Regions from separate parts of the Bacillus sp. EB106-06-01-XG163 genome, predicted to be linked through region 2. Evidence: predicted binding sites of a transcription regulator. Region 2 holds the regulator's gene; the other holds the start of a gene.
What was found. The regulator LexA, encoded in region 2, represses DNA repair genes until DNA is damaged. The targets are predictions, from matches to a motif close to CGAACATATGTTCG.
Positions count from the first base shown of each region.

Region 1: the regulator LexA is predicted to act here: its motif matches at 1,396-1,409, upstream of uvrB (excinuclease ABC subunit UvrB).

Region 1 is NZ_JBYTDS010000005.1:185,268-189,483, reverse strand. Features, by position in the region: gene AC3WTF_RS08505 (PEP/pyruvate-binding domain-containing protein) at 1-771, opposite strand, end outside; gene AC3WTF_RS08500 (CsbA family protein) at 1,073-1,309, shown strand; gene uvrB (excinuclease ABC subunit UvrB) at 1,485-3,470, shown strand; gene uvrA (excinuclease ABC subunit UvrA) at 3,478-4,216, shown strand, end outside.
Region 2 is NZ_JBYTDS010000001.1:100,462-104,677, reverse strand. Features, by position in the region: gene AC3WTF_RS00380 (prohibitin family protein) at 1-601, shown strand, start outside; gene AC3WTF_RS00375 (YndM family protein) at 629-1,078, opposite strand; gene AC3WTF_RS00370 (hypothetical protein) at 1,232-1,660, shown strand; gene lexA (transcriptional repressor LexA) at 1,999-2,619, opposite strand; gene yneA (cell division suppressor protein YneA) at 2,776-3,087, shown strand; gene AC3WTF_RS00355 (YneB family resolvase-like protein) at 3,103-3,753, shown strand; gene AC3WTF_RS00350 (DUF896 domain-containing protein) at 3,822-4,055, shown strand.

The sequences.
Region 1 (4,216 bases), on a different contig from region 2:
GGCAAGCTCTTTGATGCTCTCGTCATCAAGGCAGAAGCGGTTTCTCATGTCAGCGGTCGTCTCTTTTTCCGTCACGCCTTCGTCTTTAGAAACGATATACATTTCTTTTAAGCCGATTTCTTTTTCAATCTGAAATGTGTCTTTATTGACGATAAATGTGTCAGGCGTCACGCTGCCGGAGACGATTGCTTCTCCGAGACCGTAGCTCGCGCTGATCATCAGCTCTCCGTCATCATGTGTGACGGGGTTGCGGCTGAAAATGACTCCTGAAACCTCGGAATTGATCAGCCCTTGCACGACAACGCCCATTAACGGTTCTGCGGTGTCATTGTTCATTTTCTCTTTATAACCGCTGACCCGCGCCGAGAAGAAGGAAGCCCAGCATTCTTTCACTTTTCCGAGAAACTCTTCTTCTGTTTTGATATTTAAATAGGTTTCGTACTGGCCCGCGAAAGAAGCCCCTTCAAGATCTTCGGACGCGGAGGAGGAACGTACGGCGACAGAGGCGTATGATTCTCTCAATTCATAAAACGACGCGGTCAGTTCCTCCCGAAGCTCTTTTGAAAACGTGCCGTTCATAATGGCGCGCTCCATCTGTTCCTGATCTGCTTGAAGCCCGTTGTCTTCCATAAAACGTGTCAGGGCATTCGTCTGAATGATGAAACCGCCGGGAACGGGCAGCCCGTTTTTCGTCAGTTTAATCAGGTTCATTCCTTTTGCTCCTGCAGAGCGGCTCGATTCTTCCGCTTTTTGAAATCGCACTGAATACATGCGGTATGACCCCCTTTTTTTCTTCATCCAAGAAAAATGATAGTAAACACTATCATTACATTGTAAAGAGGGAGGAAGAAACTGTCAAAGATACAAAGACCTAAACCTTCTCATCCTTTCGGCTGAAGAAAGGTAATTCGGTTCATCTGGTTAATGGTTCAATGGATTTATATTCACATTTTTTTTGACAGATGATTGAAGACTGCTGAAAAAGGGTATTGTGATAGCAGGGGAACGATTGTCCGATTCTTCATTTTCTACTATAATCAGATGAGATGAAGAATTCCCGAGGAGGGTTTTTGTGATTACAAAAGCCGTTTTTGCATTATGTTTCCCTTTTATGCTGGTCGTCCTTTTTACGCGCGTCACGTTTAACCACTATGTGGCGATCGCTCTCACAGCCGCACTGCTTTTCGCATCCTATTTAAAGGGTTACACCGAAACGTATTTTATCGTTGGATTGGATGTCGTATCGCTGGTGGCCGGAGGGCTGTACATGGCCAAAAAAGAAGCAGACAAAAAGAAAGACAATGCCTGACATGGTGAATATGAAATAGAATGCCTGCTTTTACGCCATAAAAGCAGGTTTTTTATACAAAAATTGACTTGGTAAAAATAAACCATCGAACTTTAGTTCGTATTTTTAGTGATTTTGCCCATCATTGTGTTACTATATCAATAGGAAGATTTCGTAAAGAAACGGAGGCTTTTTTGTGAAAGATCGTTTTGAGTTAGTCTCGAAATATCAGCCCCAGGGAGATCAGCCGCAAGCGATTGAGAAGCTTGTCAAAGGCATACAGGAAGGCAGAAAACACCAGACTCTCCTGGGTGCGACAGGGACGGGCAAAACCTTTACCGTGTCCAATCTGATTAAAGAAGTGAATAAACCGACACTGGTCATTGCCCATAACAAAACCCTTGCCGGACAGCTGTACAGCGAGTTTAAGGAGTTTTTCCCGAACAACGCTGTCGAATATTTTGTCAGCTATTACGATTACTATCAGCCGGAGGCGTACGTGCCTCAAACGGATACTTTTATAGAGAAAGACGCAAGCATTAATGATGAAATTGATAAACTGAGACACTCCGCGACATCCTCTCTGTTTGAACGGAGAGATGTCATTATTATCGCGAGTGTGTCATGCATCTACGGTCTCGGTTCACCTGAAGAATACCGGGAGATGGTTGTGTCGCTCAGACCGGAAATGGAGATTGAGCGGAACGAGCTGCTGAGAAAGCTTGTGGATATCCAGTATGCCCGCAATGATATCGACTTTCAGCGCGGGACGTTCCGCGTGCGCGGAGACGTTGTGGAAATCTTCCCGGCTTCCCGTGACGAACATTGTATCAGAGTGGAATTTTTCGGAGATGAAATTGAGCGGATCAGAGAGGTCGACGCTTTGACCGGAGAAATTCTCGGCGACCGTGACCATGTTGCGATTTTCCCGGCTTCCCACTTCGTCACCCGGGCGGAAAAGATGGAAAAAGCGATTCTGAATATTGAACAGGAGCTTGAGGAGCGCTTGAAAGTCATGCACGAAAACGGCAAGCTCCTTGAAGCGCAGCGGCTTGAGCAGCGGACGAGATATGATCTTGAAATGATGCGGGAAATGGGTTTTTGCTCAGGGATCGAGAACTATTCAAGACATTTGACACTCCGACCGCCGGGCTCTACGCCGTATACGCTGCTTGATTATTTTCCGGACGATTTTATGATTGTCGTTGATGAATCACATGTGACGATTCCGCAGGTGCGCGGCATGTTCAACGGTGACCAGGCGAGAAAACAGGTGCTTGTCGATCACGGGTTCCGCCTGCCGTCAGCGCTTGACAACCGTCCGCTCCGATTCGAGGAATTTGAGAAACACATGCACAATATCGTGTACGTGTCGGCGACTCCGGGACCGTATGAAATTGAGCATACGCCGGAAATGATCGAGCAGATCATCAGACCGACGGGACTCCTCGATCCCCTCATTGACGTCCGGCCGATCGAAGGACAGATTGATGATCTGATCGGCGAGATTCAGGCGAGGATTGAACGGAATGAACGCGTTCTCGTGACGACTTTAACGAAAAAAATGTCAGAGGATCTGACCGATTATCTCAAGGAAATCGGCATCAAGGTCAATTATCTGCATTCCGAGATTAAGACGCTTGAACGGATTGAAATCATCCGTGACCTCCGCCTCGGAAAACATGATGTGTTAATCGGCATCAACCTGCTGAGGGAAGGGCTTGATATTCCGGAAGTGTCACTTGTCGCCATTCTCGATGCGGATAAAGAAGGCTTCCTCCGTTCTGAACGTTCGCTGATTCAGACGATCGGACGGGCGGCGCGAAACGCGGAAGGCCGCGTCATCATGTATGCCGATAAAATCACGAATTCGATGGAAATCGCGATTAATGAAACGAAGCGCCGCCGGGAACAGCAGGAGCGCTTTAACGAAATTCACGGCATTACGCCGCAAACGATCAATAAGGAAATCCGCGATGTGATCCGCGCGACGCAGGCCGCTGAGGATAAAGAAGAATATAAAACAAAAGCCGCGCCTAAACTGGCGAAGATGACGAAGAAAGAACGCCAGAAAGTCGTTGAGCAAATGGAGCACGAAATGAAAGAAGCGGCCAGAGCGCTTGATTTCGAGCGGGCGGCAGAGCTTCGTGATTTACTGTTAGAGCTTAAAGCGGAAGGATGATGAACACATGGCAATTGACCGGATCGAGGTGAAAGGCGCAAGGGCGCACAATTTAAAAAACATTGATGTAACGATTCCGCGGGATCAGCTCGTCGTCGTGACGGGGCTGTCCGGATCGGGAAAATCATCCCTTGCCTTTGACACCATTTACGCGGAAGGACAGAGGCGGTATGTTGAATCGCTTTCTGCCTATGCGCGCCAATTTTTAGGGCAGATGGATAAGCCGGACGTTGATGCGATCGAAGGGCTTTCTCCGGCGATCAGCATTGACCAGAAAACGACAAGCCGCAATCCGCGGTCAACCGTCGGAACGGTAACGGAGATCTATGATTATCTCCGGCTGCTGTACGCGAGAGTCGGGAAACCGCACTGCCCGGAGCACGGCATTGAAATTACGTCGCAAACGATTGAACAGATGGTTGACCGGATTCTTGAATATTCGGAGCGGACGAAGCTTCAAGTGCTTGCGCCGATCATCTCAGGCAGAAAAGGCGCCCATGTCAAAGTGCTTGACCAAATCAGAAAGCAAGGTTACGTAAGGGTGCGGATTGACGGAGAAATGGCCGAGCTTTCCGACGATATTGAACTTGAAAAAAACAAAAAGCATTCCATTGAAGTAGTCATTGACCGGATCGTTGTCAAGGAAGGCGTTGCCGCCCGGCTTTCCGACTCGCTGGAAACCGCGCTCCGTTTAGGGGAAGGCCGTGTCATGATAGATGTCATCGGTCAGGAGGAGCTGATGTTCA
Region 2 (4,216 bases):
GACAGTGAATAATGAAAATATAAAAGTGGCAACCTCAGACGGTAAAAATATAGAAATGGATATCGCTTACAACTATGTCGTGCAGCCTGATAAAGTAGTCGATCTGTTTAACAAATTCGGAGCGGTAGACGTTGAAACGATTGAAAATACATATTTAAAAACAAGGCTGTGGGATGCGGCGCGAAAATCAATCAGCAAATACTCGGTTATTGACACATACGGGCAAAAATCTGCAGAGGCCGCTGCCGATGTTCAAAAGAGATTTGCTGATGATATGAAGAGTCTTGGATTTTTAATTGATGATCTGACGCTTGGCGTACCGAAGCCGGATAAAGCCACACAGGAAGCTATCGATGCAAGGGTGAAGTCTTCACAGGAACTTGAACGGACACAAACTGAAATTAAAATAGCCGAAGCCGAAGCGAAAAAGAAAAAAATTGAAGCGGAAGGGATCGCTGATTATAACGAAATCATAAAGAAATCAATGTCCGATGAGATGATCAAATATAAATGGATTGAAAAATGGGACGGAAAAACGCCGAAAGCGACAGGCACAGACTCACTGCTGCAGCTGCCGCTGGACGATCAGAAGCAAAAATAAAATGAGAAGGAGGCGATTGCCTCCTTTTTATGTTTTTTCCTGAGGGTCTTTTTCCGGCACTAATTCTTCAGACGCCTCGGTTTGATAGCTCCATAGCGTGCTATCCGTCTCTGTTGTGTCCTGATAATCTTCGGGAAGTACATATTGCTGCAAATACCGGTGAAAAAATGCCTCAAAAACAGAAATGCAAAGTGCAGAGATAACCGATGCCGCGGCAGGAGAGACATTAAATCCGCCAATGTTCATAAGGAATATCCATAATATAATGAATGAAATCCCGAAATCAGCTGCAACGGCTGTGAAATTGCTTGTTCTCGGCAGAATCATGCAATCACCCGCAAAATAAGTGATTAAACTTAAGATCACTGTAATAAACAGAACGTTTAAAAAGGTTACTTGGTACATAAGATCCAGAACAATGTACAGTAAAGCAAGTGTGAGCGCCGTTTTAGAAGCGAAAGCAATTACGTGTTTCATTTGAACCACCTTCGTTATTTCGTTTAGTCTTCATTGTAAGCAATCCGCAAATTTTTAAACTGGTATATAGTGGTTATAAAGCATACGTTTTAATAAAATGTGAATAGACATCACAGGATTCACAAGTTAAAATATGTAAAAAGGGGGATGCAAATGAAAAAATACTGGATATGTATTGCTGTTTTTTTATTATGTTTTAGCGGCATACACTCAGCTAAAGCGGCTACCACTGAATTCGGATCAAAAACAAGCTTCACTTTGGAGGGAAATGCAAAAGAGTTTCATATTGAAAATCCGGGGGCTGTAGCTGCCGACGATTACTTTTTAGGATATAAGTTCACCATAATGAACAACTCTTCATGCGGTTTAAGCATGAAACTCCAGCGGATGGCGCTGAACGGGAATTTTTATACATTAAGTTCTAAAAACTACAGCGGCAGCTGGTTAAACCTCAGTGCCCAGGATAAAAAATCAATTGATCCGTATCACAAATACAGAATTCTGGTTGAAAGTTCTTCAAACGTCTGTGGCCCCGTCTATATTAAAGGGTTTTACGGTGTAGAGTATTATCATTTTGATTGAAAATAGATACTCGCTAAAGGCAGCGGGTTTTTTTATATTTAAATATAACTTATTGTACTATGTACTAAATATTCATATATAAATTTTAATGCACCCGCCCAAAGAAAACATAAACAAAAGTAAATTCATCACGCACAAATATACAAAGTTGAAAAATGAATGAAAAGTTTCTCGAGGGAAACATTATTAGTTGACTTCAAAAGTGTGATGTCGGATAATAAGAATGTAAGTTTTTCCTCCTTAGCAGATTCGTTTCTTAAGCCAGGGCGAATCTGCTTTTTTTTATGCAAAAAAACCCCTTACAGAGGGGTTTTTACAATAAATGAAGTTTAATAGAATTAATGTACGGCCCTGAATACGCCGATAACTTTCCCCAAAATGCTTACGTTTTGCAGGATAATCGGCTCCATCGTCGGATTTTCCGGCTGCAGCCGCACATAATTGTCTTCTTTATAGAAGCGCTTGACCGTCGCTTCATCATCTTCGGTCATAGCTACGACGATTTCTCCGTTATTGGCCGTGTTCTGCTGTTTGACAATGACGTAATCTTTGTCAAAAATGCCGGCGTCGATCATACTTTCTCCCATGATTTCTAACATAAAGACATGTTCGCCCGGAGGAACCATCCGGTCAGGAAGCGGAAAATACTCGTCAATATTTTCAACAGCCGTAATCGGAATACCCGCCGTCACTTTCCCGATGACCGGAACGTTTACGACCTGGCTTTTCGGAATGTGGACTTCTTCTTCATCCAATACCTCAATCGCCCTCGGTTTAGTAGGGTCCCGTCTGATCAGGCCTTTTGTCTCCAGCCGCGCCAAATGGCCGTGCACGGTTGAACTGGAAGCCAGTCCTACTGCTTCTCCTATCTCTCTTACAGAAGGCGGATATCCTTTCGTTTTTACCTCTTCTTTAATAAAACGCAGGATATCAAGCTGCCTTTTTGATAGCTTCGTCATATTTCGCACCTCAAAACGTCGATTTTAAGTAGATTATAGCATGATTTTCCTGACAGTACAAACATAGGTTCGAAAAAAACGATTGACAGAAACGTTTGTTCGTATATACTGAAAGGTATAAAAAGCGAACAAACATTCTTATCGGAGGTTGTTTACATGGCGAAAGAATCTATTATATTTGTCGGACTGTTTACTGCGATTTTAAGTGCCGCTATTTTACTTGTCTCATGTGCGGGAAATGATCAGTCCCTCAGCCAATATGTTAAAATAAAGGTTCAGGACGGCGATACACTCTGGTCACTTGCGGATCATGTAGCAGAAAAGAAACACATTAATAAAGAAGATTTCATTGAGTGGGTGACGGAGAATAATCATCTCCAAACTGCTGATATAAAGCCCGGAGACGAACTTATTCTTCCGGTTAAGAAAAAGCATCCGGCCGTATATCAGCTGGCCATTGTCAATTAGAGAGGAAAGAGAGAAATGAAGGCACTCATTTATGCCCGCGTAAGCACAAACAAAGAACAGCAGCAAACGTCATTAAAAAGACAGGAAGAGGAGCTCAGTGAGATCGCTGCTGCAAACGGCATGGAAGTCGTGAAAGTCATTTCTGAGAAAGCCAGCGGTTACGAAATGGACCGCGACGGAGTATTTGAAATGCTTGATGAAATTAAAAAATCACATATTGACGCGATATTGGTGCAGGACGAAACGAGATTAGGAAGAGGAAACGCCAAGATTGCGCTTTTGCATTGCATTTACAGGGAGAACGTAAAAATATATACGACGGCTCATAAAGGTGAACTGGCGCTTTCCGAAGCTGATTCGATGGTACTCGAAATCGTCAGTATTGTTGAGGAATATCAAAGGAAAATTCACAATATGAAAATCCGGCGGGGAATGAAAAGAGCCGTGAAAAACGGCTACAAACCTGAACGGAATCTGAAAAACAGACATGAAAACAGCGGAAAAGAAAAAAAAGAGGTTCCGGTTTCGGAAATTATCAGGCTGAGAGCCAACAAGCTTACCTTTGCAGAAATCGCAGCGACCTTAAGGGGATTCGGCTACGATGTGTCCAAAGCCACGGTTCACCGGCGGTTTCAGGAATATACCGCAGACACAGAAGGCAGCTGACGCGCATCAGTTGTAAAAAAGACTGCGTTTTAGTAGTATATAATCAACACGCACCAAAGGAGCTTATTATGATTTCTAAAGAAAAAATCGCAAGAATTAACGAATTGGCTCAAAAAGCTAAATCAAACACGATAACGGATGAGGAAAAAGCTGAACAGCAAAAGCTTCGCCAGGAGTATTTGAAAGGATTCCGCTCCTCAATGAAAAATACGTTAAAGAGCGTAAAAGTGATTGATCCGGAAGGCAACGATGTCACCCCTGAAAAATTAAAAAGAGAACAACAGAAAAATAATCTTCATTAAACAGAAAGAATACGGCAATACGTATTCTTTTTTCGTATATACTAATATCAGGATGTGATTTACGACAATTTTCAACAAGTTTATCTCAAATTTAAGCTGAAAGAGTTGAGAAAAAGTCAGCATCGCTTTATGATGAAAAGGTACAACAATAAGGAAGGGGA